Linked DNA regions of Immundisolibacter sp.. The protein of the gene in region 2 interacts with the protein of the main gene of each other region in a pairwise test. Links are inferred from orthologs where the notes say so. Each region holds a gene or a part of one and is shown on either strand. Other genes may lie near its edges.

Region 1 (7,337 bases), on a different replicon or contig from region 2:
AGTCGCCATCGATGCGCGCGGTGGGGATGGTGAGGTGTTGCTCCTTGCCGCGCGTGTCGGTGAAGCGAAGGTCGAGGAACTTGACGTTCTGCTCACCGATCTTCTTGAGCACATCAGACGCTGACATGTAGGTACGCTCCTTAGGGCGGATTGCTGACTAGGCGAACGGGAAAACAGCCCGGGCGGATGTCCGGTCGGACATCGACTTTCGGGCCAATATGAGGACGAAGGCTGGAAAGCAGCAGATGTGCCAAGCCAGTATCCGCACATGGCCGGCATTATCCACCGAAAATACCGCTTCAGCATTCACCAAGTTGGTGCATGCATATCACGCATGCTCCACAAAGGGGCGGCCGCCAGGTGGCTTCGATTCCTAGAACAGATTTGATTCCTGCGCCGGTGTCGGCGTGTCGTCCGGCGCCGAGGTTTGGGTCGCCAGGATGGCAGGCAGCCGATCGGCACTGAACCACTCGAACAGCGTGTCCGGTCCGCTGTCGACTGTTCGCTGGCCGCTGTGACGGTCGATTCGCAGCGCGACCAGGCCGGCGGGTGCCGGCGGGTAGCCGACCGGGAGCTCCGGCAGTATTGCCGACATGAAATCCATCCAGATGGGGAGCGCTGCGCGGGCGCCGGTTTCGCCCTTGCCAAGCGATTGCGGTTGATCGAAGCCGACCCATGCCGTGGCCAGCAGGTGGCTGTTGAAACCGGCAAACCAGGCGTCCCGCTCATCGTTGGTGGTGCCGGTCTTGCCGGCCAGGTCGGCGCGTCCCAGGCTCTTGGCGCGTACGGCGGTGCCGTGGTCGATCACATCCCGCAGCATGGAATTGAGGATATAGGCATCGGTGGCGGGCAGCACGCGGGGCGCGTGTGTCACCGCATCGGTTGCTGCGGGGTCGACTGCGCAATCAGCCTCGCAGGACACCACCTGCGGGGCCTGCCACAGCACCCGACCCTGCGAATCCAGCACGCGCTCGACCACGTAGGGGTCGACGCGAAAGCCGCCGTTGGCGATCACCGCGTAGCCGGCGGCAAGCTCCAGCGGCGTGACGGAGGCCGTGCCAAGCGCCAGCGATAGGTTGGCCGGCAAGCGCTCGGCCGCGAAACCGAACCTGAGGCAGTAGCGGCGCGTGAAATCGACGCCGACCGCGTTCAGCAGGCGCACGGAAACCAGATTGCGGGACTGCGCCAAGGCCTCACGCAGGCGCGTCGGCCCGTAAAAGCGGCCGGTGTAGTTCTCCGGTCGCCAATACCCGTCGGGGGTTTCGGCCGGGAAGGCCACCGGTGCGTCATTGATGATCGATGCCGCCGTATAGCCGGTGGCCAGGGCCGCTGCATAAATGAACGGCTTGAACGTGGATCCGGGCTGGCGCTGCGCCTGTAGCACCCGGTTGAAGCGGCTGCGGTTGAAGTCGTAACCGCCGACCAGGGCGGTGATTGCGCCGGTGCCAGGCCGCAGGGCCACGAATGCCCCCTCCACCTGCGGCAGCTGGGCAAGGCGCCATCCGTCGGCCCCCTGCGACAGGTAAACGACGTCGCCGCTGCGCGGCTGCCAGCGGGCGCCAAAGCGATCGGCGCTCCGGTCGCCCAGATTGATGGGGCCGGCAGCCGACAGGTATTGGCCGCTCGACAGGCGCACGGCTGGCAGCAGATCTGCGGCCGTGGGCAAGGCACGCAGGCGGGCCTGCAGCTGTGCCTGATCGCCCAGTTCGGTGTCCGGCAGGCGGCCGATCGGCCCACGGAAACCGCGTCGGCGGTCGTAGGCTCGCAAACCCGACCGAAGCGCCTGATTGGCGGCCCGCTGCTGTGTGCCGAGGATCGTGGTGATGACCTGGTAGCCGTTCTCGTACGCGGCGTCGCCATAGCGTTCCAGCATCCAGGCGCGCGCCATTTCGGCGACATGGTCGGCTTCGAGTTGCGGCGCGAAGCCGTGGTGACCGGCCGTGTCCACATGCGCCAGCGCACGGCGGTAGCCGTCCGCGTCCAGGTAGCCCAGGGCATGCATGCGTCCGAGCACATAGTCGCGTCGTTCGAGTGCGCGTTGGCGATTTACCAGCGGGTTGTCACGCGAGGGCGCCTTAGGCAGCCCTGCCAGCAGCGCCATCTCAGCCACGTCGAGTTGGTCGACCGGTCGTCCGTAATAAAGCTCGGCAGCCGCGCCGAAGCCATAGGCCCGGTTGCCGAGGAATATCTTGTTCACGTAAAGGCCCAGAATCTGGTCCTTGCTCAAGTTTTGCTCAATACGGATCGCCAGCAGAATTTCGAGCGCTTTGCGACGAAACGATTTTTCCCGGCTCAGATAAAAATTGCGGGCGACTTGCATCGTGATGGTGCTGCCGCCCTGGCGCATTTTTCCTGTGCGCAGCAGTTGCCAGGCCGCCCTTGCCAGGCCGCCGGTGTCAAATCCGGGATGTTCGAAAAAATTGGCATCTTCTGCCGCCAGGATTGCCTGCACCAGATGCTCGGGCAGGGCGCCGCCATCGAGTGGCACGCGCCGCTGGTCGCCGAACTCGGCAATGCGTTGCCCGTCCAGGGAGTAAATCCGCAGCGGCTGTGCAAGCCGGGACTGGGCCAGCTGATCGACCGCCGGCAGCTCCCGTTCGAGCAGGAGGTATCCGCCGACGGCCACCAGCGAAAGCAGTAAAGCGAGGTTCGCGATAGCCGCCGCGACCACAGGCGACCAACGCTTCATAATGGTGCTGGGGTCCCGACAAGTCGCCGGAGTGACGCAGCCCCAGGGCGGTTACCCGGCACCCTGGTTCCGTGGCACAGGCGGCACACTAAATGGAGCAGTCCGGGCGGGGGGTATGCCGATGCCGCCCGGCGCCTATTGAATTTCTGGTCCGGTTGTTGCGTTGGCAAACGGCGGGCCAGGCGAATTGTGATGCGCCGGGCCGGGGCGCCGGGCGGTTGCACAACGGCTGGCGTTTTCCTCAGCACCCTGTGATATAAACGCTCAAGCCTTGAGCGCAAGGGTCGATAGCTGTGGCAGCGGGGGGTCGCTGGGGCGATCGGGCGGGGGACACCCAAGGTTCGGGTAATCACTTGATTCACAATATCTTTAAACAAAGAATTCCGCCGTTGCTGGGGCTCGATATTAGCACGTCGGCGGTGCGGCTCCTGGCCCTCGACAGCACCTCCAGGGGGTTCCGGGTGGAGTCCTGCGCGCAGGTTCGGTTGCCGCACGGAGCGGTCGCCGAAGGGTCAGTGGCGGATGCAGAGGCCGTTGCGCGGGCCGTCGGCGAAGCGTTGACCCGGGCCGGCAGCAAACGTCGTCGCGTTGCCCTGGCGGTTTCGGGATCGCAGATCATCAGTCGCCAGATCGCCATGCCGGTGGATTTCTCGGACGCTGATATCGAACAACAGATCACTTTGGAGTCGGATCAGTACATTCCATACCCACTGGACGATGTCTATTTCGATTTCGTGGTCCTGGGTCCAAATGCTCGCAACCCGCAGACGGCGGATGTGCTGCTGATCGTTGCCCGAAACGAGGTGGTTGACAAACGGCTCGAGCCGCTCTCGGCAGCAGGACTTGCTGCCGCGGTCGTAGACGTCGAAGCGTATGCGCTGGAATCGGCCTTTCCCCTGATTGCGCCGCAGATGCCACCCACGGCGCGCACCGGTGTTACCGCAATGGTGGATGTCGGTGCTTCAACCACGACACTGAACGTCTTGCAGGGTGGTGTCACGCTGTTCACGCGTGAACAGTCCTTCGGTGGCGAGCAGCTGCTGCAGCAAATCCAGGAGCGCTATGGTCTGGCCTATCCCGAGGCCAGCGCGGCCCTGCTGGAAGGCAGTTTCCCCGAAGAATGGCGCAGCACCATCATCGAGCCATTTCTGGACTCCTTGGCCAACCAGGTCGGACGTTTGTTGCAGGTGTTTTTTTCCGCCACCGGGCAGTCTTCATTGGATCACATCGTGCTCAGCGGCGGCTGTGCCGGGTTGGCCGGAGCAGCTGGAATCGTGGGTCGCTATCTCGGGCTGGATACCAGAGTCGGTAATCCGTTTCTGGGGGTGGAGTTTGCGCCGGGCATTGACGCTGCCCGCTTGCGCGAACACGGTCATGCCTGGATGATCGCGGCGGGTCTGGCCATGCGGAGCACGACCGATGTCTCGCGTTAACCTGCTGCCATGGCGGCGCGTGCGCAGGCAGCGCCGGCAGAACGAATTTCTGGCGATGCTCGGGGCCGGAGCGCTTGCCGCTGTCGTAATGGTGGTGGTGTGGCAATTGATCGCGTTGGCGGCGGTTGGCCGGCAGGAAGACAGGAACAACATCTTGCGTGGCGAGATTGCTCTCTTGGACATAAAAATCCGTGAGATTAAGGATCTGCAGGCACAAAAGGCAAAGCTGCAGGCAAGGATGGACGTGATCCAGGAATTGCAGGTCAAGCGCCCGATGTCGGTACGCCTTTTCGATGCCTTGGCGCGCAGCACGCCGGAAGGTGCATTTCTTACCAACTTCGTGCAGCGCGATTCGACCCTCAGCTTGCAGGGTTGGGCCCAGTCGAATGCACGCGTGTCCACCTACATGCATCAACTGGACGACTCCGAGCAGTTCGATCCTTCGACGTTGCTTGTTGCGCGCGCTGGCGAGTACCGCGGCATGCACGCGAGTCAGTTCGAGCTTCGGGTGCCGCAACACGTAGCCAAGGACGAGCCAGCGCAATGACTCTGGATGATCTTCGCAAGTTCGATCTTCGCAGTCTGGACGTGCGTGACATCGATGTGCGGGCGGCCGGGGAATGGCCGCCGGCGGGCAAGATGTTTGCCATCGCGCTGGTGGGTTTGCTGATACTGATTGCCGGCTACTATTTCGTCATCAGCAAAACGCTGGAAGATCTCGAGTCGCGGCGCCAGGCCGAGCAGCAGCTGCGGCAACAGTTTGTCGTCAAGTACCGACAGGCAGTCAATCTGGACGCGTACCGCGAGCAGCTGGTCCAGCTCAAGGAGAGCTTCGAGACCATGCGCCGGCAGTTGCCGGACAGCAACGAGATTGCAAACCTGTTGGTCGAGATTACCCAGGCCGGGCTGGGGCGCGGTCTCGAGTTCAAGCTGTTCCAGCCCGGCGAGGCACGTCCGGTCGGATTCTATGCGGAATTGCCCATCAGCATCGAGGTGACGGGTACCTATCATCAGCTGGCGGAGTTCGCGAGTGATGTCGCCGGTTTCCCGCGGATTGTGACCCTGCATGACCTCAGCTTGACGCCGGTTGGCAAGGATTCGAATTTGTTGGTCATGAAGGGCATGGCCAAGACTTACCAATACCAGGACGAGGACAAACCTTGAGCGGGGGCCGTAGTGCGCTGTTGACTCTGGTCTGCCTGGCGCTGGCCGGTTGCGGCAGAAGTCATGAGGATCTGTATGCCTGGATGGATGAGGTCAGGGCTTCGGAGAAGGTGTCGATTGATCCGTTGCCGGTCCTGAAGCCCTACGAGCAGTTCGTTTACAAGCCGGACGACCTCAAAGACCCTTTCCTGGACACGCTGGAGGAACAGCGGATCGAGAATGTCGCAGACGCAGGCGCCCAGGGGCCTCGTCCCGACCTCGATCGGCGTAAGGAAGCGCTGGAGGCCTATCCCTTGGATGCGCTGCGGATGGTCGGTACGCTCAGTCGGGCAGGCGCGACCTGGGCATTGATTCAGGCGCCGGATCAAACCATCAGCCGGGTCGGGGTTGGGAATTACATTGGCGAGAACTACGGCCGTGTGACGCAGGTCGAGCCCAGCGTGGTGCAGTTGGTCGAGCTCGTTCCAAATGGCACCGGCGGCTGGATGGAGCGTCAGGCATCAGTAGCAATCGTGGAACAGTAACAGTATGACGATGGCCAGGGAGATGAATCAAATGAAACGTCGTCATCGGTCTTTGTTCCGAAAGGCCGTCAGTTGGTCGGCGGTCATGCTGCCGATGCTGCTGCTGAGCACCGGCCTGCACGCGGTGACGCTGACCGGCATCGACCATGCGCCAACCCCGGCCGGGGGGCTGCAGTTGCAAATTCAGGCGGACGGTGAGTTACCGTCGGGCAACACTTTTATGATCAGCGATCCACCGCGCCTGGTTGTCGACCTGCCGGCGGTGGGTTCCTCGCTTGCCCAGCGTACCCGGCAGATCGACTCCGGGGCCGTGCAGAGCGTGACGGTGGTGCCGGCGGAAGGTCGCACGCGGCTGGTCGTGAACCTGAATCAGGCGGTGCGATGGACCACGCGGCCCGCTGGAAACAAGCTCCTGATAATGCTCGAGGCTCCTTCGTCCGCGGGCATGGCGGCGGTTCGCGCCGGGACCGGGGCCGCGGTGTCATCGGGCGCGCCGCGCGTCAGCGGGGTGGATTTTCGCCGCGGCGAGCGCGGTGAAGGCCGCGTCGTCGTCAGTTTGTCGTCGCCGAATGTGCAGGTGGACACCCGCCCGCAGGGTGGGCGTGTGGTCATTGATTTCAAGGGCGTTGGCCTGCCGGCCGAGCTCAGCCGCCGCCTTGACGTGACCGATTTTGCGACGCCGGTGACGCGGGTGGAAACCCGCCAGTACGCCGGGGGCGTGCGGATGGAAGTGGCCACTACCGGGCCGTTCGAGCATCTGGCCTACCAGGCGAACGGACTGTACACGCTCGAAGTCTCTCCGGTGCGTGATGACCCGGCCGCGCTGCGGAATGTGAAGAAGGCCTACGTCGGGGAGCCCATATCGCTCAATTTCCAGACCATCGAGGTGCGCGCGGTGCTGCAGTTGCTGGCCGACTTCACCGGCAAGAATCTGGTCGCTGCCGACACGGTTGCCGGAAACATCACGCTGCGCCTGCAGAACGTTCCCTGGGATCAGGCGCTCGACATCATTCTGACCACCAAGGGCCTGGGCAAGCGCGAGGACGGCAACGTCATGTGGATCGCTCCGGCCGAGGAGATCGCCGCGCGCGAGCAGGCAGAGTATGAAGCGCGCCAGAAGCTGGCAGAGCTTGCCCCGCTGTACACGGAATTCATGCCGGTCAATTTCGCCAAGGCGACGGATGTGGCGGGTTTGCTCAAGAACGCAGACCGCAAGGTCCTGACCGAGCGCGGCAACGTAACCGTCGATGAGCGCACCAATACGCTGATCGTCAACGACACCGAACAGAAATTGGCGGAGATCCGCGAGCTGATGAAGGTGCTGGACGTGCCAGTCCGGCAGGTGTTGATCGAGTCGCGCATCGTCAATGCCAGCACCAACTTCAGCAAGAATCTCGGCGTCCGCTTCGGTGCCAGCGACACCCGCGACATCGCCGGCGGGACAACGGCGGTTTCGGGCACGCTGCAGGGCACCCAGCAACTGATTAATAAGGAGACCTTGACGGCGGGATTCGGCAGTGGTGATCC
Region 2 (16,627 bases):
TAGCCACAGGGGTTGATGCGCTCGAAGGGCGCCAGGTCCATGGCCACGTTCAGGCTCAGGCCGTGGTAGGCGCAGCCCCGGCGCACGCGAAGCCCCAGCGCGGCGATCTTGGCCCCCGCCACATACACGCCCGGGGCGCCGGCGCGCCGTTCGCCGTCAATGCCCAGCGTGGCCAGAAGATCGATGACCGCCTGCTCCAGCGTGGTCACCAGCGCCTTGACGCCGATGTCGGCGCGTTTCAGGTCGAGCAGCGTGTACAGCACGACCTGCCCCGGCCCGTGGTGGGTGACCTGCCCGCCCCGATCACACTGCACGACCGGGATGTCGCCGGCGTCCAGCACGTGTTCCGCTTTGCCAGCCAGACCCAGCGTGAACACCGGCGGGTGCTGCAGCAGCCACAGCTCGTCCGGCGTGTCGGCCGTGCGCCGGTCGGTGAAGTCCTGCATGGCCGCCAGGCAGGCGGCGTAGTCCACCTGCCCCAGCCGGCGCAGGCGCAGCCCGGTCACTGGGCGCGCAGGTCGGCCTTGAAGGCCTGGTAGGCGTCCCACACCCGCCGCCAGGCCGGACCCGGCCGGCCGTCGCCGACCGGCGCGCCGTCGAGCTGCGTTACCGCCAACACTTCCTTGGTGGAGCTCGACAGCCAGATCTCGTCGGCCGCCAGCAGTTCCTTCAGGCGCAGCGGCCGTTCGTCGACCCGCAGGTCGACCTGCGCCGCCAGTTCCAGTACCAGGTCGCGGGTAATGCCGTGCAGCAGCCAGTTGCTCGGCGGCGGCGTGACCACGGCGCCGTCGATCACCGCGAACACGTTGGCGGCGGCACCTTCGGTGACCCAGCGCCCGCGATGCAGGATGGCCTCGTCGGCGCCGGCGTCGATGGCCTGCTGGCGCAGCATGGCCGCACCCTGCAGCGAGATCGACTTGATCTGGCACCACTGCCAGCGGATGTCGGCCAGGCTGATGGCTTTAAGCCCCCCCTCGACCTGGCCGGTCGGCACCGGCTTGAGTACGCGCGGCATGGCGAACACGGTCGGCGGGCAGTCCGGAAAGGCATGATCGCGCGGCGCCACGCCCCGGGTGACCTGCAGGTAAATGGACGCATCGCCGCCGCCGTGGCGGCTGAGCAGTTCGGTCAGGATTTCCGCCCAGCGCTGGGCCGGGTACGGGTTGGCGATGCGCGCCTCGGCCAGGCTGCGCTCCAGGCGCGCGATGTGCGCGTCCAGGCGCAGGTAATGCCCGCCGTAGGCAGGGATCACCTCGTACACGCCATCGCCGTAGATGAAGCCGCGATCCAGCGGGTGCACGCGCGCCTGCGACAGCGGCATGAAGGCGCCGTCGAAATGGACCGTGATGTCGGCCTCGTTGGGCAGGGCAACGCTCATGGGCTCATTCCTGCCACCACAGGCGGGCGGCGTCGATGGCGCGTCTGAAGATGTTGCCCTCGCCGACGTCGGCCAGCGCCACCAGCGGGCGCTCCATCAGGACCTCGTCACCGAGCTTCACCCGCAGCGTGCCCTGCGCCGAGCCCTTGGCCACCGGTGCGGTCAGGCGCGGGGCCACTTCCACCGAGGCGGCCAGTTCGGCGTACTTGCCGCGTGGCACGGTGATGTAGGCATCCTCGGCCAGGCCCAGCGGCACCGAGCGCTCCTGCCCGCCGAACACCGGGGCGTCGGTGCGCTTCTCGCCGGCCGGGTACAGACGGTGGGTTTCGAAGAAACGAAAACCCCAGTTGAACAGGGCCTGCGCTTCCTGGAAGCGCGAGCGGTCACTGGCGCTGCCCATGATGACCGCGATCAGGCGCATGTCCTCGCGCTTGGCGGAGGCCACCAGGCAGTAGCCGGCGGCCTCGGTGTAGCCGGTCTTGAGGCCATCGACGCTGGCGTCCCAGAACAGCAGGCGGTTGCGGTTCGGCTGGGTGATGTTGTTCCAGGTGAAGGACTTGAGCGCGTACCAGGGGTAGTAGTCGGGGAAATCGCGGATGGTGGCCGCCGCCAGGTGCGCCATGTCGAGCGGGCTGGAGTAGTGATCGTCCGCTGGCAGGCCGTGCGAGTTCACGAAATGGGTTTGCGTGAGTCCGAGCCGCTTGGCCTGGGCGTTCATGAGGTCGGCAAAGGCGGTCTCGGTGCCGGCCATGTGCTCGGCCAGCGCCAGTGTGGCGTCGTTGCCGGACTGCGTCAGCACGCCATGCACCAGCACCTCGACCGGCACCGGCTTGGCCGGGTCGATGAAGCTGCGCGAACCGCCGGTGCGCCAGGCATCGGCGCTGATGGTGATTTCCTCATCCAGCTTGAGCTCGCCTTTCTTGAGCGCATCGAAGGCCACGTAGGCGGTCATGATCTTGGTCAGGCTGGCCGGCGGCTGCGGCACTTCCGGATCCTTGGCCGTGAGCACCTGACCGGTGTGGTAGTCGTACAGCACGTAGCTGCGCGCGCCCAGCTGCGGGGCGCTGGGTATCGGCGCCGCGGTGGCGGCGGCCGTCAGAAACATCAGGCCGAAGGCGCGGCGGACAAGGGCATATCTGGATTGCATGGTGACTCTTGAGGTAAGTGGCTGGCCGCTGCCAGGAGGTGGCAACTGGCCCGCGAAAACGGTGTTAGGGATCCGAAAATCCTGACGATGTCGGTGAATCAGTGCGCCGGCAGGCGCAGGGCCGACAGGCCGAGCGCCCCCAGCCGGGCCACGGTCTGTTCCACCAGCGCCTGCGGCAGCGGGCCGACCCGCACCCGGTGCAGCCAGCGATTGTCGCTGTTGGCCGGCTGCACGCTGACCGGCGCCAGCGCCTCGCCGCGCAGGCGACTGGCCAGGCGCTGCGCGGCGGCGGCCTCGCCAAAGGCGCCGACCTGCAGGTAGACCGCATCGGTCGGCAGTGCTCGCGCGCCCGGCGATGCGCTGGCCGTGATGACCGCCGGCGCGGGCGATCCGCCCGGCAGCACGGCCCGCACCTCGACCAGTCCGCTGCCGTGGCCGACCAGGCCCAGCTTGGCCGCGGCCACGTAGGACAGATCGATCAGCCGGCCGCGCCTGAACGGTCCGCGGTCGTTGATTCTAACGATCACGCTGCGGCCGTTGGCCAGATGCGTGACCCGCGCGTAGCTCGGAATCGGCAGGGTCGGGTGCGCGGCGGTCATGGCCAGCATGTCGTAACGCTCGCCGTTGGCGGTCGGGCGGCCGTCGAACTCGCGCCCGTACCAGCTGGCGATGCCGCGCGCCTGGTAACCGGCTGCGCTGGCCAGCGGCCGGAACGCGACGCCTTCGACCTCATACGGGCGCAGGCACGGCTGGCACAGGGGTTCGGCGCGCGGCACGGCGTCCGGGATGGCGTCGATGTCCACCGCCGTGGTCGGCGGGCCGTCCTTGCGGTAGTCCGGCCCGGGCCGGCTGCCGGGACCGGCGCAGCCGGCCAGAAGCAGCACCAGCAGCAGCGCCAGCCGGCCGGCGGCGACATCGGATTCAGGGTGAGGCCGGGTGCTGCGCACCGATGGCTGCCGCCAGTTGCGTGACCGCCATCGCGTACAGCGGGCTGTGGTTGTAGCGGGTGATGGCGTAGAAGTTCTGGAAACCGAGGTGGTACTCGTCGCCCTGCTCGGCCTCCAGGCGGATCAGCGCCGCCTTGCGCGAGCCGGGCGCCGCGCCGGGGGCGCTGACGCCGCCGGCAAGCAGCTGACTCACGGTGTACTTCAGGGCCGGATCGGTCCCGCCCAGGCTGGCCGCGGCGGGGGTTGCCGTGGCCGCGGCGGTGATCGGCTGGCCCGCTTCCCAGCCGTGACGGCGCAGGTAGTTGGCCACGCTGCCGATGGCGTCGGCCGGGCTGCCGAGCAGGTCGCGCCGGCCGTCCTGGTCGAAATCCACCGCGTAGGCGCGGTAGCTCGACGGGATGAACTGCGGCAGGCCCAGCGCGCCGGCATAGGAGCCGTTCAGGCCGGTCAGGTCCAGCCGTTCCTCGCGGCCCAGCAGCAGCAGTTCACGCAGTTCGCGGCCAAAGAAGGCACTGCGCGGCAGGCCGGCGATGGTCAGCGTGGTCAGCGCGTCGAGCGCCCGGTAGCGACCGGTGACGGCGCCGTAACGGGTCTCCACGCCGATGATGGCGGTGATGATCGACGCCGGCACGCCGTGTTCGCGCTCGGCCCGCGCCAGCAGCGCCGCGTGTTCGCGCCAGAAGGCCACGCCGCCGTCGATGCGCTGCTGGGTCAGGAAGATCGGCCGGTAGCGATACCAGGGCATCTTCTCGGCCGGACGGGTGATGGCGTCGACGATGCCCTGCTGGAACTGCGCGCCGGCCAGCAGGCGCTCGACATCGGCCCGCGCGAAACCGTCCTGGCTGACCAGGGTATCGATCAGGGCCTGCAGCGGCGGATGTTCGGCCAGCGGCACGGCCGAGGCCGGCGCGGCGCTGCCCAGCGCCAGCAGCAGGGCGGCCAGACGCCTCATGCCGGCCACAGTTTGCGATGGGCGCGGATGCCCATGAGCATGCCGAAACCGAGCATCAGGGTAACCATCGAAGTGCCTCCGTAGCTGACCAGCGGCAGCGGTACCCCGACCACCGGGAGCACGCCGCTGACCATGCCGATATTGACCACAACATAAACGAAAAACGTGCACACCAGTCCGCCGCCCAGCAGCCGGCCAAAACCGTCGCTGGCCTGCGCGGCAATGTGCATGCCGCGGCCGATGATAAAGCCGTACAGCAGCAGCAGGCCGATGGCGCCCAGCAGGCCGAATTCCTCGCCGAACACGGCGAACACGAAGTCGGTGGCGCTTTCGGGCAGGAATTGCAGGCGCGTTTGGGTGCCTTCGAGCCAGCCTTTGCCGTAGAAACCGCCCGAGCCGATGGCGATGGTCGACTGGATGATGTGGTAGCCGGTGCCCAGCGGATCGCGCTGCGGATCGAACAGGGTCAGCACGCGCTGGCGCTGGTAGTCATGCATGCCAAACAGCCACATCAACGGTGCAGCGGCGGCCGCCAGCCCTGTGAAAAGGCCGATCACCCGCCAGCTGAGGCCGGCCAGAAACAGCACCGACAGGCCGGCCGCCGCCACCAGCAGCGAGGTACCAAGATCCGGCTGGACGGCGATCAGCAACACCGGCAGCAGCGCCAGTGCGCCGCTGACCAGAATGTCACGCGCCGTCGGCGGCAATGGGCGGTCGCTCAGGTAGCGCGCCACCATCATCGGAACGGCCAGCTTGGCCAATTCCGAGGGCTGGAAGCGCAGCGGGCCGAGCTCCAGCCAGCGCTGTGCGCCGTGGCCGATGGCACCAATGGCGTCGACCACCAGCAACAGCAGCAGCGTGAGCAGGTAAATCGGCGCCGCCAGGCGCTGCAACCAGGCGATCGGGACCTGCGCCACCGCCACCAGCAGCAGCAGGCCGAGCCCCACCCGCAGGCCCTGGTTTTTCACCGCCGGCAGGGCTTCGGCGCCGGCGCTATAGGCCAGCAGCAGGCCAATGGTGCACAGGCCAAGCAGGCCGATCAGCAGCGCCCAGTCGATGGCGATCCGCCGCCAGAAAGCGAGCCAGTTGTTCATGTGCCTCCCGGGCGCGCCAGCCAGGCATCGAGCACCTGCCGGGCCACCGGCGCGGCGGTGCCACTGCCCGAGCCACCATGCTCGACGACCACTGACAGCGCGATGCGCGGCGCTTCCAGCGGCGCGTAGGCGATGAACAGCGCATGGTCCTGAAGATGCTGTGGCGCCGTGCGACCGCGGTCGTCGGCACGCTGGCTGAGCTTGAACACCTGCGCCGTGCCGGTCTTGCCGGCCGCGCTGTACGGCGCACCGGCGAGCGCCCGAAAGGCGGTACCGCCGGGCGAGACCACGGCATGCATGGCATCGGCAATGATCTGCCACTGCTCGGGGCTGGCCTGTGGCGACTGGCCGGGCGCGGCCGGCGGCAGGCCAAGCGGTGGCGCTACCAGTCGCGGCGTCGGCGTTTGGCCACGACTGGCCAGCAGTGCCGTGGCGTAGGCCAGCTGCAGCGGTGTGGCGGTGTTATAGCCCTGACCGATGCCGGCAATCAGGGTCTCGCCCGGATACCAGGGCGCCTTGCGGGCACTGCGCTTCCAGGCCTGCGACGGCAGCACACCGGCCTGCTCGCCGGGCAGGTCGATCCCGGTGCGCGCCCCCAGCCCGAAGCGGCCCAGCTGCTCATGCATGCGGTCGATGCCCAGCTTCAGGGCCAGGTCGTAGAAATACACGTCACAGGACTGCGACACGGCCCGCAGCAGTTCCATGCGGCCGTGGCCGTGGCGTTGCCAGCAGCGGTAGCGGTGCGGGGAATTGCCCAGCGTGTACCAGCCGGGGCACCAGACGTGACTGTCGGGCGTCACCACGCCGCTGACCAATCCGGCCAGGCCCATCAACGGCTTGATGGTCGAGCCCGGTGGGTACAGCCCACGCAGGGCCCGGTCGGTCAGCGGTCGCTCCGGATTGTCCATCAGGCCGCGGTAATCCGCGTTGCCGATGCCGCCGACGAACAGGTTCGGATCGAAGGCCGGCTCGCTGACCATGGCCAGCACATGGCCGCTGCTCGGGTCGATGGCCACCACGGCACCCGGGCGCTGCGCCAGCGCGGCCTGCGCCGCCCGTTGCAGGTCGATGTCCAGTTCGAGGCGCAGCGGCGTGCCCGGCTGCGCCCGGGTGCGATCGAGCACCTGCAGCCGCCGCCCATGGGCATCCACTTCCACCTGCTGATAACCGACCCGGCCCTGCAGCAGCGCGTCGTAGAAGTTCTCGACGCCGGTCTTGCCGATGCTGTCGGTGGCGCGCTGCTCGGCGCTGGCCTGCGCCAGTTCCGCTTCGCTGACGCGGCCGACGTAACCGACCACGTGCGCGGTCAGCGAGCCGAGCGGGTAATGGCGCGACAGGTCGCCGCGCAGCTCCACGCCGGGAAACTGATGACGGTGGGCGGCAAAGCGCGCCGCCTCGGTGTCGTCCAGGTTGCGACGCAGCACCAGCGCCTCGAAGCGCGGGCGGGTGCGGCGCAGGCTGGCGAAGCGCTCCAGGTCGGCAGGACGCAGGTCGATCAGGCGCCCGAGTCCGGCCAGTGTGGCGGCCGTGTCCGGCACGCTCTCGGGCGTCAGGTACAGGCTGTAACTGGACACATTCTCGGCCAGCAGCGTGCCGTTGCGGTCCGTGATGACGCCGCGCGCCGGCGCGATCACCTCGGCGCGGATGCTGTTGTTACGGGAAGCGGTGGCGTAGCGGTCGTGCTGCACCACCTGCAGGAAGCCCAGGCGTACCAGCAGACCGCCGCCGGCCAGTGCCATCAAGACCAGCAGCAGCGCCGCGCGGCGCCGGAACAGGCGCAGTTCCGCTGCCGGGTCCTTGATGGTCTGCTGGCGGCGCACCATGGGCTCAGCGACTGGCGCGGCGGCGCAGGTCGCGCAGGGTCAGGAACAGCCACGGCCACACCAGGGCGCCGCTGAAGGCCGGCAGCAGCATGCCGGCCGACACCGGCCGCCCGCTGCTGCCGGTCACCAGCGCCACGATGAGTTGCTGTACCAACAGCAGCGGCACCAGCAGCAGCGCCTGCTGCCACAACGGCAACACGCGCAGACGCTGATGTTCGGCCAACACGGCGGCCGCCACCACGGCCAGCGCCAGCGCATGCTGGCCCAGCGGCGCGCCGGTGAGCGCGTCCTGCAACAGGCCCAGCGTGAAGCCGGCGGTTATCCCCACCCGGTCCGGCTGGGCCAGGCACCAATAGGCCAGCACCAGGGTCAGCCAGGGCGGCTGCCAGGCCACCGCCCAGGCCGGCAGCGGCGCCGACAACAGCAATCCTGCCGCCAGCAGGCTGGCGGCGATGGCCATGCTCCGGGGCGGGACGGGCGCGGCGCTCACGGGACTGACGCCGGGGCCGTCGCGGCGCCGGGATCGGCGGGCGCAGTCTGCGCCGCCGGCCATACCAGCAATACCTCCTGGATGCGGTCCACGCGACCGCGCGGCGTGGCCTGCACCTCGGCGAACTCGCCCTCGCCGATGCGGTTCACGCTGCTGACCGTGGCCACCGGCAGGTCCGGCGGGAACACATCGTCCAGCCCGGACGTGACCAGCGCGTCGCCCACTTCCATATCGACGTGGTTGGGCAGGTAGGGCAGGTCGAGCGCACCGATCGGCCCGCGGCCCACGGCGATGGCGCGTACCCCGCTGCGGACGCACTTGACCGGTATGGCGTGCCGGCTGTCGGTAATCAGCAGCACCTGACTGGTCTGCGCCGCCACGTGCTGCACCTGGCCGACCACGCCGTCGGCATCGAGCACCGGCTGGCCGACGAACACGCCCTGCAGGGAGCCCTTGTCGATCTGGATCTGCCCGATGTAGGGGTCCAGGCCGACCTTGACCGTGCCGGCGATCAGCGCCCGCAGCGGCTGCTGCGTGTGCGCCAGCGAATCGAGCAAGGCACGCAGGCGGCGGTTTTCGGCCTGCAGGGCGTCCAGCGTCTGCACCTGCAGATGCAGGCGCAGGTTCTGCTCGCGCAGGGCAGCGGTCTGCGCGCGCAGGACGGCGCGTTCGCGCAAGTTGTCGGTGCCCCAGGCCCAGGCCCGAAACGGCAGATCGATGGCCTGCTGCACCGGGTGCAGCACGGTCAGCAAGGTGCTGCGCAGCGGCACCAGGCGCGGACCGCGCTGGTCCAGAAACAGCAGCACCACTGCCGCCAGCGTTGCCAGCAGCAGGCGGAGCGCCAGCGACGGGCGGCGCCGGAACAGGCTAGGCATGGGACATGCGGCGATACCGCGCGACCGGATCGGCCGCGCGGGAACTCACTCCTCGTCGAAGATGTCGGTGACCTGGTCGATGAAATCGAGCGCCATCTCGCCGCCCTTGGCCACGCACAGCATCGGCTCGTCGGCCACCACCACCGGCAGGCCGGTTTCCTCCGAGAACAGCCTGTCGATGCCGCGCAGCAGCGCGCCGCCGCCGGTCAGCACCATGCCGCGCTCGGCCACGTCGGCGGAAAGTTCCGGCGGGATCTGTTCGAGCGCCTTGCGCAGGCCGGCGATGATGCCGTGCAGGGGGTCCTGCAGCGCCTCGAGCACCTCGTTGCTGTTGAGCGTGAAGCTGCGCGGCACGCCCTCGGCCAGGTTGCGGCCGTTGACCTGGATTTCCAGCACCTCGTTGCCCGGATAGGCCGAACCGATCTGATGCTTGATGGTCTCGGCCGTGGACTCGCCGATCAGCGTGCCGTAGTTGCGGCGCACGTAGTTGATGATGGAGTCGTCGAACTTGTCGCCGCCGATGCGCACCGACTCCGAGTACACCAGACCGTTGAGCGAGATGACCGCAATCTCGGTGGTGCCGCCGCCGATGTCGATGATCATCGAGCCGGTGGCCTCGCTGACCGGCAGCCCGGCGCCGATGGCGGCGGCCATGGGTTCCTCGATCAGATATACTTCGCGGGCCCCGGCGCCGAGCGCGGATTCACGAATGGCGCGCCTTTCCACCTGCGTCGAGCCGCAGGGCACGCCCACCACCACGCGTGGACTGGGGCGGAAGAAACCACGTTCGTGCACCTTGCGGATGAAGTGCTGCAGCATCTTCTCGGTGACGTAGAAATCCGCGATCACGCCGTCCTTGAGCGGCCGGATGGCGGTGATGTTGCCGGGCGTGCGACCGAGCATGCGCTTGGCCTCGATGCCCACCGCCTGGATCACCTTGCGGCCGTTGGTGCTGGCGCCGTGGCGGATGGCCACCACGGAAGGCTCCTGCAGCACGATGCCTCGCCCGCGTACCGACACCAGCGTGTTGGCGGTGCCAAGGTCGATGGCAAGATCACTCGAAAAAAGCCCGAACAGTTTTTTGAACATCAGTGGGTCCGACCGGCCTCTAAGATATTGGAACGGCAACAAAACTGCCGTGGCGCCGCAATCTAGCAACGGCGCCCGGCGTTAACAACCAGCGGCGAGGAACAGGGTGTCGATAAGCAGCGACGAGGTGCGCAAGGTGGCGCATCTGGCCCGCATCGAGGTGTCGGCCGGGCAGCTGACGACCTATGCGGCCGAACTGAGCACCATTCTGGAACTGGTGACCCAGCTGGACGGTGCCGACACCGCGCAGGTGCCCCCCCTGGCCCATCCGATCGACGCCAGCCAGCGCCTGCGCGCCGATACCGTCGCCGAAACCGACCAGCGGCGCCGCTTCCAGGCCATCGCACCGGCGGTGCAGGACGGCCTGTATCTGGTGCCAAAGGTCATCGAATGAGCGCAGTTTACACCCCACGGCAAGCCTGACCCATGCTCGACCAGACCCTGACCGAACAGGCCGCCGCGCTGCGCCGGGGCGATTATTCGGCCACCGAACTGACGGCCGCCTACCTGGCCCGCATCGGCGCTCGAAACGCTGCACTGAACGCCTTCATCACCGTCACGGCCGAGGCGGCCACCGCGGCTGCGGCGGCCGCCGACGCGGCGCTGGCCGGCGGCGATGCCGGTCCGCTGGCCGGCATCCCGATCGCCCACAAGGACATCTTCTGCACCGACGGTGTGCGCACCAGCTGCGCGTCGCGGATGCTGGACAACTTCATCGCGCCCTACGACGCCACCGTGGTCCAGCGCCTGGCCGCCGCCGGCGCGGTGATGCTGGGCAAGACCAACATGGACGAGTTCGCGATGGGCTCGTCGAACGAGACCTCGTTCTACGGCCCGGTGCGCAACCCCTGGGATCTGGATCGCGTGCCGGGCGGCAGCAGCGGCGGTTCGGCGGCGGCGGTGGCGGCCGGCCTATGCAGCGCGGCGACGGGCACGGATACCGGCGGTTCGATCCGCCAGCCGGCAGCCCTGACCGGCATCTGCGGCCTGAAGCCCACCTACGGCCGGGTGTCGCGCTACGGCATGGTGGCGTTTGCCTCGTCGCTGGACCAGGCCGGGCCGATGGCCCGCTCGGCGGCCGACCTGGCGCTGCTGCTGCAGGTCATGGCCGGTTTCGACGAGCGCGACTCGACCTGCATCGACCGCCCGGTGCCGGATTACGCGGCCGCGCTGGAGGCGCCCTTGAGCGGCCTGCGCATCGGCCTGCCGGCGGAATATTTCAATGCCGGCCTGGATACCGCCGTCGGCGATGCCGTGCGCGCGGCTCTGGCGGAACTGGAGCGCCTGGGCGCCCAGCTGGTGGACATCGCGCTGCCGCACACGGCGCTGTCGGTGCCGGCCTATTACGTCGTCGCGCCGGCCGAGGCCTCGTCGAACCTGGCCCGCTATGACGGCGTGCGCTACGGCTACCGGGCGCAAAATCCGGCCGACCTGACCGATCTGTACAAACGCACGCGCAGCGAGGGCTTCGGTGCCGAGGTCAAGCGGCGCATCCTGATTGGCACCTACGTGCTGTCGGCCGGCTACTACGACGCCTATTACCTGAAGGCCCAGCGTGTGCGGCGGTTGATTCGTGAAGACTTTCTGAGCGCGTTCGGGCAGGTGGACGTGATCGCCGCGCCGACCACGCCGCAGCCGGCCTTTCGCCTGGGCGAGAAGCAGCACGACCCGGTCGCCATGTACCTGTCGGACATCTACACCATCGCGGCGAATCTGGCTGGCCTGCCGGCCTTGTCCGTTCCCTGCGGGCTGGTGCAGGGCCTGCCGGTGGGGCTGCAGCTGATCGGCCGCGATTTCGACGAGGCGCGGTTGCTGAACGTCGCCCACCGCTACCAGCAGGTGACCGACTGGCACATGCGCCGCGCGCCGGAGGCCCAAGCATGAGCGCCTGGGAAACCGTCATCGGCCTGGAAGTCCACTGCCAGCTGGCCACCCGCAGCAAACTGTTCTCGGGCGCCGCGACGGCATTCGGCGCGCCGCCGAACACGCAGGCCTGCGCCATCGACCTTGCGCTGCCCGGCGTGCTGCCGGTGCTCAATCGCGAGTCGGTGGCCATGGCCATCAAGTTCGGCCTGGCCGTCGGCGCGCAGATCGCGCCGCGCTCGGTGTTCGCGCGCAAGAATTATTTCTACCCGGACCTGCCCAAGGGCTACCAGATCAGCCAGTACGAGCTGCCGATCGTCGCCCGCGGCCACCTCGACATCACGCTGCCGGACGGCACCGTCAAGCGCATCGGCATCACCCGCGCCCACCTGGAGGAAGACGCCGGCAAGTCCCTGCACGAGGACTTCCACGGCCTGACCGGCATCGACCTGAACCGCGCCGGCACGCCGCTGGTGGAGATCGTCTCCGAGCCGGAGCTGTCCAGCGCCGCCGAGGCGGTGGCTTACTTGAAAAAACTGCACGCCCTGGTGCGGTACCTGGAAATCTCCGACGCCAACATGCAGGAAGGCTCGTTCCGCTGCGACGCCAACGTGTCGGTGCGCCGGGTCGGCGACAGCAAACTGGGCACGCGGGCCGAGATCAAGAACATCAACTCGTTCCGGTTCGTGGAGCGCGCCATCGAGGTCGAGGTCGAGCGTCAGATCGAGCTGCTGGAAAGCGGCGGCCAGGTGGTGCAGGAAACCCGCCTGTACGACGCCGAGCGCAACCAGACGCGCGCCATGCGCAGCAAGGAAGAAGCCAACGACTACCGTTATTTCCCCGATCCGGACTTGCTGCCGATCCAGGTGTCCGAGGCCTGGGTGGAGCAACTGCGCGCGCAACTGCCGGAACTGCCGCAGGCCCGTCAGGCGCGCTTCGTGTCCCAGTACGGCCTGTCCGACTACGACGCCGGGTTGCTGACGACCGAGCGCGAGCTGGCCGACTACTTCGAAGCCGCACTGGCCAGCGGCGCGGAACCGAAGCTCGCCGCCAACTGGATCAACGGCGAACTCGCCGCCGCCCTGAACCGCGACGATCTGCCGATCACCGCCTCCCCGATCGGCCCGGCCGCGCTGGGCGGACTGCTCGGGCGCATCGCCGACCAGACCATTTCGGGCAAGATCGCCAAGGACGTGTTCGCCGCCATGTGGCAGGGCGAGGGCGAGGCCGACGCCATCATCCAGGCGCGGGGGCTGAAGCAGATCACCGACAGCGGCGCCATCGAGGCGGCCGTCGAGGAGGTGCTGGCCGCCAATCCGGAGCAGGTCGAGCAGCTTCGGGCCGGCAAGGACAAGGTGCTCGGTTTCCTGGTCGGGCAGGTGATGAAGGCCACCGGCGGCAAGGCAAACCCGGCGCAGGTGAACGCGCTGTTGCGATCAAAAGTGGGCGTTTAGCAGACCGCGACCTGTGGGAGGCCCGCCCCGGGCCGAATGCTTGATTGGAGGGTTCGCGGCGAGGGCGCCGCTCCCACACACACCGTTCGTGGCTTACCAGAACGCCCACAACTGCCCGTCCTGTTCCCGGTGAGCCAGCGCCCGCAGCGGCCGTGAGCCCTTGGCCACGCACATGCCGCTGCCAAGATCGAACGCCCAGCCGTGGCGGGGGCAGGTCAAGCGCTCGCCGTCGATGGCCAGCTCCGGGATGTCGGTGCTCTGGTGCGGGCAACGGGCGTCGTAGACCATCAGCTCGGTGCCCGTGCGGTGAATGAACACGGCGCGGCCGTCGGCCTCGCGGCGCACGCAGCCGGCGGGCGGCAGCTCGGCCAGCGGCGCCAACGCATGCCAGTCCGGCACGTGGCCTAGCTGCTCCAGGCGAAACTCCGGCAGGTCCAGCGCCAGCAGCTGGTCCACTGCCCACACGACCCGCGTCAGGCCCAGCATCGGAAAGGCCATCAACAGCGCGTCGAGCACCTCGTCGGCGCTGGCGCCGCTGCGCAGCGCGCGCGTCAGGTACTGCCGAAAGCCGCGTTCGGTCTGCGCATGGACCTTGCTGATCAGCGAAATCAGCGCCCGGGTCTTGGGGTCCAGACGCCGCCCGGCCACCTTCAGAAAGGCGAAATACGGCTGCATGGCGTCCGGGCGGGCCTGGATCAGGTAATCGAGGGCTTGGCTCATGGCGGGTGCTCGCGGCGACAGCGGATAGTTCCATTATCGGGCCGGTGCTGGCGCTTTTATCAATACCGGACCCAGGCTGCGCCAGCCGCTACACTGCCGGGCGCCCCCCCCAGGAGGAGACACGACATGGAACTGGCGCTGCGCGGAAAGATTGCGCTGGTCACCGGCGCCAGCGCCGGTATCGGCCGGGCGATTGCCCAGGCGCTGGCGGCCGAGGGCGTGCAGCTGACGCTGTGCGCGCGGGGCGAGGCGCCGCTGCGCGCCGTGACCGACCAGCTGGCGCAGCGCCACGGCATCACTGCGCTGGCGGTGCCGGCCGACCTGTCCAGCGAGGCGGGCATCGGCCAGCTGGTGGCGGCCCACACGGCCCGTTTCGGCGCCCTCGACATTCTGGTCAACAACGCCGGCTCCATCCGCGCCGGCTCGCTGCTGAGCAAGCCCGAATCGGAGTGGCAGGAGGATTTTGCGCTCAAGTTCTGGGGCTACGTGCGCCTGACGCGCGCCGTCTGGCCGCTGCTGGTGGCGCGCGGCGGTGGGCGGGTGCTGAACATCATCGGCGGCGCCGGCCGCCAGCCAAGCGCCGGCTATCTGGCCGGTGGCGCCGCCAACGCTGGCCTGATGAACCTGACCAAGGCGCTCGGTGACGAGGGCGCGCCGCACGGCATCCTGGTAAACGCCATCAATCCCGGTCCGGTGCGCACCGCTCGCTGGCAAAGCCTGATGCAGCGCCAGGCGGCCGAGCGCGGCCTCACCGTGGCGCAGCTGGAAGCCGAGCAGCTGGCCCACGTGCCGCTGCGCCGCGGCGCCGAGCCGGAAGAAATCGCCACCGCGGCGGTGTTCCTCTGTTCGGCCGCGGCCAGCTACATCACCGGCACCACGCTGCAGGTGGATGGCGGCCTGGCGCGCTGCATCTGACGCCGATGGCCGGTTTTGCCGATCTGCTGCGCGAGGGTCGGGCACCGCTGACGGTGACGCTGGCGCTCGGCATCGCCCTGCACGCCATGGACGTGTTCCTGGTCGCCACGGTGATGCCGACCGTGGTGGCCGACATCGGCGGCGTGCGCTTCTACGCCTGGGTGTCGATGCTGTACATGGTCGGCTCGATCGTGGGCGCCGCCAGCTCGGGGCCGCTGCGCAGCGCCTACGGCCCGCGTCACGCCTATGTGCTGGCCGGCGGCTTGTTCCTGGCCGGCTCGCTGGCGTGTGCGGTGGCGCCCAACATGCCGGTGTTGCTGGCCACGCGCACGGTGCAGGGCTTCGGCGGCGGCCTGATCGTGGCGCAGTCGATGGCGCTGGTCAGCGAGCTGTACAGCGCCGAGCTGCGCAAGCTGATGCTGGCGTCCATTTCAGGCATGTGGGCGGCGGCGGCGCTGATCGGCCCGGCGCTGGGCGGCCTGTTTGCCGAGGCCGGTTTCTGGCGCGGTGCGTTTGGCGTGAATGTGCCGATCATCGCCGTGTTCAGCCTGCTGGCCGCCCGCCATCTGCCGCAGGTGCTGGCCGGGCGCGCGCGCCAGCCGTTTCCGCTTGGCCGGGTCGGACTGCTGGGCGCCGGCGTGCTCGGCGTGGCGGCGGCCGGTCAGCTGGCTGGCACGCCGCTGCGCCTGGCGGCGCTGGCGCTCGCGCTGCTGCTGGTCGGCGGCGCCTTTGCTCTGGACCGGCGTGGCGCGGTGCGACTGTTTCCACGCCGCGCCGCGTCGCTGCGGGCACCGGTGGGCGTGGCCTACGGCCTGTTCGTGACCTCGTCGGTCCTGCACACCACCATTACCGTGTTCGTGCCGCTGCTGATGCAGCAGGTCTATCACCTGCGCCCGCTGCACGCCGGCTACTTCGCCAGTCTGCTGGCGGTCGGCTGGACCGCCGCCTCGCTGACCACCGCGCGCTGGCAGGGCGCCGCCGAGCGGCGCGCCATCATCGGCGGGCCGCTGCTGATCCTGGCCATGACCGGCGTTCTCTTGGCCGGACTGGGGCAGCTTGCCGCGCCGGCGGTGGGCGTGGCGTTGGTCATGCTCGGCTTTGGCGTCGGTGCGCTGAGCATCCACCTGATCGCCTTCACCATGCAGCACGCCAGTCCCGGCGAGGAGAGCATCACCGCCGGCAGTATCCCAACCGTGCGCACGCTGGGCATCGCGTTCGGCTCGGCGCTGGCGGGCGTCATCGCCACCCTGGCCGGACTCAGCGCCCACGTCGACGCCGAGGTGGTCCGGCGCGCGGTGGGCGCCGTCTATGCGGCAAGCCTGGCAGTCGCAGCGGCACAGACGCTGCTGGCCTGGCGCCTGCTGCGCCTGGCGCCGGCACCGCGCGACCGGGTCGGGCGGCTATAATGCCCGGCCCTGGCCCGCAACGGGCGGGGGCTGGCGGCGCGAACGGGCGCGATGGTGGGCGACCACGCCGTTGCTGGCGGGATCCGCCGACCGGTCGCGCAACCCGGTTCGCGCCGCTTCCAGATCGTCCTGCGCCTCGTCACCGCGACCGCTTCCGCGCAGCCACCCACTCTTCAGCGCAGCTCCATGAAAGGCACCGTCAAACGTTTTTACTTCCGCAAGGGTTTTGGTTTCATCGAAGGCGACCAGGGCACCGAATATTTTTTTCACTACACCGATTTCACGGGCGACAAGGAAGCCCTGCGCCCCGGGCTGGAGGTCGAGTTCGAGGCCCAGCAGGGTGACAAGGGCCCGTGCGCGGTCGCCGTGGTTCAGCCCGGCGGCAAGCCGGCTGCGGCCCGCCCGCGTTCAACCAACCGCGCGCCTGCCGCCGGCGCCCCGCGACGCGCGGCGCGGCCCTATCTGCCATTCGCC

What was found.
Region 1: the proteins of mrdA (region 2) and H5U26_RS09815 interact in binary tests that used the Escherichia coli proteins (3 or more experiments, as listed by UniProt). The link is inferred for Immundisolibacter sp. from one-to-one orthologs.

The regions. Positions count from the first base shown.
Region 1 is NZ_JACIZD010000007.1:52,262-59,598, forward strand. Bases 1-2,947 are described here. They hold H5U26_RS09815 (PBP1A family penicillin-binding protein), read right to left. Parts: upstream 2,627-2,947; coding sequence 374-2,626; downstream 1-373. Other genes in these bases: glnA (glutamate--ammonia ligase), read right to left, coding at 1-127. Also shown: type IV pilus assembly protein PilM, read left to right, coding at 3,043-4,122; H5U26_RS09825 (PilN domain-containing protein), read left to right, coding at 4,109-4,669; type 4a pilus biogenesis protein PilO, read left to right, coding at 4,666-5,286; H5U26_RS09835 (pilus assembly protein PilP), read left to right, coding at 5,283-5,810; H5U26_RS09840 (type IV pilus secretin PilQ), read left to right, coding at 5,842-7,337. UniProt on the Escherichia coli protein: Cell wall formation. Synthesis of cross-linked peptidoglycan from the lipid intermediates.
Region 2 is NZ_JACIZD010000001.1:449,476-466,102, reverse strand. Bases 4,929-7,861 are described here. They hold mrdA (penicillin-binding protein 2), read right to left. Parts: upstream 7,342-7,861; coding sequence 5,515-7,341; downstream 4,929-5,514. Other genes in these bases: mreC (rod shape-determining protein MreC), read right to left, coding at 7,828-7,861; mreD (rod shape-determining protein MreD), read right to left, coding at 7,346-7,801; rodA (rod shape-determining protein RodA), read right to left, coding at 4,929-5,518. In the rest of the region: lipoyl(octanoyl) transferase LipB, read right to left, coding at 1-506; H5U26_RS02235 (D-amino acid aminotransferase), read right to left, coding at 503-1,378; H5U26_RS02230 (D-alanyl-D-alanine carboxypeptidase family protein), read right to left, coding at 1,383-2,525; H5U26_RS02225 (septal ring lytic transglycosylase RlpA family protein), read right to left, coding at 2,624-3,472; mltB (lytic murein transglycosylase B), read right to left, coding at 3,447-4,424; more of rodA, read right to left, coding at 4,421-4,928; more of mreC, read right to left, coding at 7,862-8,706; H5U26_RS02195 (rod shape-determining protein), read right to left, coding at 8,752-9,795; Asp-tRNA(Asn)/Glu-tRNA(Gln) amidotransferase subunit GatC, read left to right, coding at 9,902-10,189; Asp-tRNA(Asn)/Glu-tRNA(Gln) amidotransferase subunit GatA, read left to right, coding at 10,222-11,679; Asp-tRNA(Asn)/Glu-tRNA(Gln) amidotransferase subunit GatB, read left to right, coding at 11,676-13,112; H5U26_RS02175 (Rieske 2Fe-2S domain-containing protein), read right to left, coding at 13,206-13,832; H5U26_RS02170 (SDR family oxidoreductase), read left to right, coding at 13,959-14,747; H5U26_RS02165 (MFS transporter), read left to right, coding at 14,753-16,153; H5U26_RS02160 (cold shock domain-containing protein), read left to right, coding at 16,205-16,627. UniProt on the Escherichia coli protein: Catalyzes cross-linking of the peptidoglycan cell wall. Responsible for the determination of the rod shape of the cell. Is probably required for lateral peptidoglycan synthesis and maintenance of the correct diameter during lateral and centripetal growth.